Regions from separate parts of the Dasania marina DSM 21967 genome, predicted to be linked through region 1. Evidence: predicted binding sites of a transcription regulator. Region 1 holds the regulator's gene; the other holds the start of a gene.

Region 1 (3,154 bases):
TGTATTTTGCCCGAGCAGTGTCGGTGAATACCAACACATTTGCGGCAGCGTTACAGCAGGCCAAATCGCAGCGGGCCAGTTTTTTGGCAGTGTTTACGCTAAGTTCGTTACAGCAATTTCAAAATCTGGATGGCAGTTACGAAGCCGGCTATCAACAGGCCGATGTATTAATTACCCTTTATGATGTCAACTCGGCAAAAGTGGTGGATAAGGTGAGCCTAAAGGCCAGTAAATCGTTGTTGTCATTTGCCGGTGAAAATATCACAACACTGCTGCATAAACCTATGTTGGCCGTAGCTGCGGAGCTTAGTGGTGGCCAGTAAATCATTAGCCAGTATAGAGGCTTACCTAAAAGACCAGCCTCAGCGCCCTCCTGTTGAACAGTGGCAGCCTACTTTGAGTGGCGATATTGATATCGTTATTAAAGAGGATGGATCATGGTGGCATGAAGGCGGCGAGATTAAGCGGCAACCCTTGCTGCGTTTGTTTGCCTCTATCTTAAGGCGCGAAGACGATGGCGAGTACTATCTGCTTACCCCCGTAGAAAAATGGCGTATTCGGGTTGAGGCTGAGGTTTTTCAGGCTATAGACTATCAAATACTGCAGGAGCAGGGCCAGCCAGCGTTTATTTTTACCCTCAATACCGGCGCCAAATACGTCTTATCAAAACAATACCCGTTGCAAGTCAGTAGCAACCCGCAGGGTGAACCTATACCTATATTGCTGGTAGACCGGGGGTTGAGTGCCAGAATATCGCGCAACTGCTACTACCATCTTATCGATGATGCGCAGTTGCAAAGTGAGGACGCTTATATAGAAAGTTGTGGAGAACGTTTTAGCTTAAGCGGCCAATAGTTTGGTGGTCCGTTATTACTGCTGCTGTTGAATAAAACAAACGCTGTTTAGCACAACAGCACAAGGCTTAAGAGCTGCGCCTAACCACGCCTACACTTAAACCCTCTATAGCAAAGTCTTGCTGCCTCAAATCTACCTCTATAGGTTGGTAGTCGGGGTTTTCGGGTAGTAGTTGTATTTGATATTTACTGCGTGTGGTTTTGTAGCGTTTAACGGTGACTTCATCATCGATGCGGGCAATCACAATCTCGCCATTATTGGCCTGCGCTGTGCGGTGTACGGCCAGTAAATCCCCTTCATATATGCCCACATCTATCATGCTGTCGCCGCGTACTCTTAAAAAATAATCGGCATGGGGGCTAAAGAACGAGCTGGGCATTTCGCAATAATCTTCTATGTGCTCAGTAGCCAGTATAGGGCTGCCAGCGGCAACTTGTCCCACGATGGGTATACCCTTGTTTTCGGGTAAGCGTATGCCTCTAGAGGCACCGGGGATAACTTCTATGGCACCTTTGCGGGCCAGCGCTTTTAAATGTTCTTCGGCGGCGTTGGCGGATTTAAAGCCCAGATCCTTGGCAATTTCGGCGCGGGTAGGTGGGTAGCCGGTTTCTTCTATATGGGTTTTTATTAGGGCTAATACTTCGGCCTGGCGTGCGGTTAATTTACTCATGTCCAATCCGTCTGTTTTTATGTACAGTGGCTGTGATTATATACAGCATTGTCGGCACTGCAAGCCTTTTTATTATTCCCTGGGCTGCTGATTAGTTAAATTGAACGACTGCAGTAGAAGGCTTTACATGTCGTCCAGCACACCATTCATAATATCGGTTTCTATGTAACTAACAGGGCTGGACCATTCTTCGGGGCGTATGGCGGCATCGGGATCTAGCGAGTCTTCATGACTTAGCTCATAAGCATTGCGCCAATCCTCAGGTTCCTCTACTTCCAATAGTTGTAATTCATGCCAGTTTTCAAGATCAAATTCGTTAATCTCGCCATCGATATGCTGTGTTTCTATGGTTTGACTTATATCGTCTACGGCAACGACCTCAAAAATACCGCCACCCTGTAATTCTTTATACCAATTGCCAACACTAGGCATAATATTTCTCATTGCTTTTATCCTCATTTCTTATGGCTACACACAAGTAATAACAGCTAAATTTTTACTGTCCAGTGTTATAAAAAGAGCAAAAATGCATCAACACAGCCGGTAATCAATTGCAATCAATAAAAAAACAGTGATGATTCAATGGCTTAGCTTTTGGTGTAGGTAAATGCGGTAAATGCCAGCTAGTTTTAATATGCTTATGGTATATAAATGCATAATTACTGGATAAAATTGTATAAATTACTTAGGCTGCCGTTTGTTTATAGGCACAGAAAAATGAAAAAGAGAGGGCAATGGCTATCAATTTCTTACAAGATTTACTTGATGTTTTTCAGTTAGAAGATTACCCCTGGCTGTGGGAAGTCTTTGCGGTGGTACTGCTAACCTTAATCGTCAGCTATTTTGTTCGCTTTTTATTTTCGCGCTTAGAGCGGCAGTTTAAAAAAACGGCTAATAAGTGGGATGATGCTATTTTTGCCGCCGGTCGTAGGCCCGCTTTTATTATGGTGTGGTTAATGGGCGCTAGCTTGGTACTGGATATTATACGAGCAAAGTCTGAGGCCTATATTTTTACGTTGATAGCGCCCACTAGAGAAGTGCTGTTCATTGCCATATTAACGTGGTTTTTAGTACGCTTGGTTAAGCGTATAGAGCAGCAATTAATTGCTGGCGACAGCGCTGAATCCTCGGTTGATGAGGCCACTGTTTTTGCTTTAGGTAAACTATTGCGTACGGCGGTGATTATTACCGCTAGTTTAATGATGCTGCAAACTTTGGGTTTTAGTATTTCCGGGGTGCTGGCCTTTGGCGGTGTCGGCGGCATAGCCATAGGCTTTGCGGCCAAGGATTTATTAGCTAACTTTTTCGGCGGCTTAATGGTGTATTTAGACCGGCCTTTTATTATTGGCGACTGGATACGTTCACCCGATAGATCTATAGAAGGTACGGTGGAGGACATAGGTTGGCGGCAAACCCGTATACGCACCTTTGATTCGCGGCCACTGTATGTGCCCAATAGCACCTTTGCTCAAATCACGGTAGAAAACCCTTCGCGCATGCTAAATCGGCGTATCTATGAAACCATAGGTTTACGCTATGATGATGCTGATAAGGTCGGCACCATCGTTGAGGAGGTCAAAGCCTATTTGTTGGCCAATGAGGATATCGACACTGATAAAACCCTGATGG
Region 2 (3,154 bases), on a different contig from region 1:
GGCCCGCAATTTTACCGGCATCTTTAGTAGCTTGACGTTGTGAATCATTGAAGTAAGCCGGAACAGTTACAACCGCTTCGGTTACCGCTTCACCTAAATATTCTTCAGCGGTTTTCTTCATCTTTTTCAAGACTTCCGCAGAAATTTGTGGAGGCGCCATTTTCTCGCCATTCACTTCTACCCAAGCATCGCCATTATCAGCGGCTGAGATTTTATAAGGCACCATGGAGATGTCTTTTTGTACCACATCATCTTTAAACTTACGGCCGATTAAACGCTTAACCGCATATAAGGTATTGTGAGGGTTGGTAACAGCTTGACGCTTAGCGCTTTGGCCTACCAAAATCTCACCGTCAGCCGTGTAAGCCACGATAGAAGGCGTAGTGCGATCGCCCTCTGCGTTTTCAATTACTTTGGCTTTGCCGTTTTCTAGCACAGATACACACGAGTTAGTTGTACCTAAGTCTATACCGATTATCTTACCCATTGTCATACTCCATCGTTCAATTTCATGGCGGCCTGTCTGAGAGCTACAAGCCTTTACTATTCAGTTGTTATCTATATTGGCGCATTTACGCCCTTTTCAAGGGCTGCAGCCATTTATTTTGTGTTGTTTAGCCGGACATTAGCCGACCCGCTCGTCCAGCTAGGCGCCGGGCGCTTTCGAGACCATAACCATAGCCGGGCGCAATAAACGACCGCTTAAGGTGTAGCCTTTTTGCATGACATGGAGAACCGTATTGGGCTCCACATCGGGGTTTTCAACCATAGACATAGCCTGATGTACTTGCGGGTCAAATGGCTCGCCATTAGGGTCAACCTGTTCAACCTTGAATTTTTCCAAAGCGGCCATGAGTGATTTTTGGGTGAGTTCCACCCCTTCTATCAAAGGCCTTAAGGATTCATTGCCTTGATCGGCGGCCTCTAGAGCGCGCTCTAGGTTATCGGCAACCACCAACAACTCACCAGCAAACTTCTCTAATGCAAACTTGCGGGCCTTATCCACCTCGGCCTCGGCGCGACGTTGGGTGTTATGGGCATCAGCCACAGTGCGCAGGGCATGCTCTTTGGTGTCGGCCAACTCTTGCTGAGAGGCCTCTAGCTGCGCTTTTAGGCTATCCACTTCGCTAAGCTCTGCACCAAACTCTGTGGCCTCGGCGCTATCGACTACCGTTTCGGGCTGGGCTGAGTCTAACTCGGGGTTTGTTTGATCATCTTTTGACACTGCGTACACTCTCCAATTACCGCTGAGATTAATGGCTACAAAAAGGCACTAACAGCGCCACCTTTTCACCTATAACATTACCTATTGTGCTCAGATATGGGGGCGCTCAGCGTCATATCAAGGTTTTAGACATAAAAAATTAATTCTTATATATCAATAAGTTATTCAAAGGTCACGGCAACAGCCACACAGCAACAGCCAGCCATAAAATAAAAACTAGACAAAACACTGTACAAATAACCATAATACTGTGTATAACAACAGTGGTTAAACGCCAGCGCCTTAATAAGACTTGATACAGAGATAAACAGCATGCTCAGCCATTTAAATATCAATAATTTTGCTATTGCCTCTCATTTGGATATAGAGCTACACCGCGGCATGACCGTAATTACCGGCGAAACCGGCGCCGGCAAATCCATTATGCTGGGCGCTTTGGGCTTGGCCTTGGGCGATCGCGCCGATGCCAGCATCGTCAAGCACGGCGCCGACCGTGCTGATATCCATGCCACCTTCGATATCAGTGACATTCCTGAAGCTCAACAATGGTTGGCCAGCCGTGAGCTTAACGCCGGCCACGAGTGCCTACTGCGCAGGGTCATCACCAAGGAGGGGCGCTCACGCGGCTTTATTAATGGCAGCCCCGCCACCCTCAGCGACCTGAAAACCCTAGGCAATATGCTCATAGACATACACAGCCAGCACGCCCATCAATCGCTGTTAAAAAAGGAGCAACAGCGTCGCCTGCTAGACGAATACGCCAATACCCAGGGCTTAGCCGATGACATCAAAACCACCGTTACCGATTACAATCAACTGGCACAACGTCTAGCTACACTAGAGAGTAACCACAGCGAACAAACCGCCAGAGCACAGTTATTAAGCTACCAAGTGGAAGAGCTGGATCAACTGGCCCTAGAAGTAGGCGAGCTGGAAAAACTGGAAACCGAGCAAAAACAACGCGCCAATGCTGAAGCTATACTAGAATCCTGCCACCACGCCCTAGCGCTGTGCCAAGAAGGCGAACTTAACGTCAACAATATACTCAGCCAAGCCATACGCTCACTGGCCACTATACCCGCCAAAACCAAAGGCTTAAGCGAAGCCGAACAGCTATTAAGCAGCGCCCTGATACAAGCTGAAGAAGCCAGCCACGAAATTTCTGCCCATATAGACAGCTTCGAAGTCGACCCTGAGCGCCTGCTCTATGTAGAGCAACGCCTCAACCAAGTATTCGAGATAGCCCGTAAACACCGGGTAGACGCCAGCCAACTCAGCGAGCTACACCAGCAATTACAAACCGAACTCAGTGCCATCGCCGGCAGCGATGAGGAAATAGACAACTTGCACCGGCAAACTAACGAGCTGCGTCTGGAGTACCAGCAACTGGCCGCTAAACTCAGCAAAAAACGCCGTAGCGCAGCCCAAAAACTTGAAAAGCAAGTAGAAGCACAGCTACAAACCCTAGCCATGAGTAACTGCCGCTTTACCATAGCGCTAGCCGCCAGAGAGTCTCAACAGCCACACCAGCACGGCCTAGAAGACATCCACTTTTTAATTAGCACCAACCCCGGCCAGCCCGCGCAAGCCCTATCGCGTACCGCTTCTGGCGGCGAACTCTCACGCATCAGCCTAGCCATACAAGTGGTCACTGCTCAAACCAGCGCCATACCCACCATGGTATTTGATGAAGTAGATGTAGGTGTAGGCGGCGCCACCGCCGAAGTAGTCGGCAACCTACTGCAACAACTGGGCGAAAAAGGCCAAGTACTGTGCGTAACCCACCAGCCACAGGTTGCCTCCAAGGGACATCAACATTTATACGTGAGCAAACAGAGTAATAAAAAAGCCGTCAGCACCCAACTACAGCAATTAACAGCGGAACAAAAAGTGGAAGAAATTGCCCGCATGTTAGGGGGCATAGACATA

Evidence for each region. Region 1 encodes LexA, which represses DNA repair genes until DNA is damaged. Its sites were predicted from a motif close to ACTGTNTNTANANACAGT; they were not measured.
Region 2: the regulator LexA is predicted to act here: its motif matches at 1,473-1,490, upstream of recN (DNA repair protein RecN).

Annotation. Positions count from the first base shown of each region.
Region 1 covers NZ_KB891585.1:476,605-479,758, reverse strand. Annotated here, with positions in the region: gene B067_RS0111745 (DUF4823 domain-containing protein) at 1-323, shown strand, start outside; gene B067_RS0111740 (DUF1285 domain-containing protein) at 313-855, shown strand; gene lexA (transcriptional repressor LexA) at 923-1,525, opposite strand; gene B067_RS0111730 (DUF6763 family protein) at 1,649-1,969, opposite strand; gene B067_RS0111725 (mechanosensitive ion channel family protein) at 2,260-3,154, shown strand, end outside.
Region 2 covers NZ_KB891586.1:326,885-330,038, forward strand. Annotated here, with positions in the region: gene dnaK (molecular chaperone DnaK) at 1-487, opposite strand, end outside; gene grpE (nucleotide exchange factor GrpE) at 647-1,234, opposite strand; gene recN (DNA repair protein RecN) at 1,538-3,154, shown strand, end outside.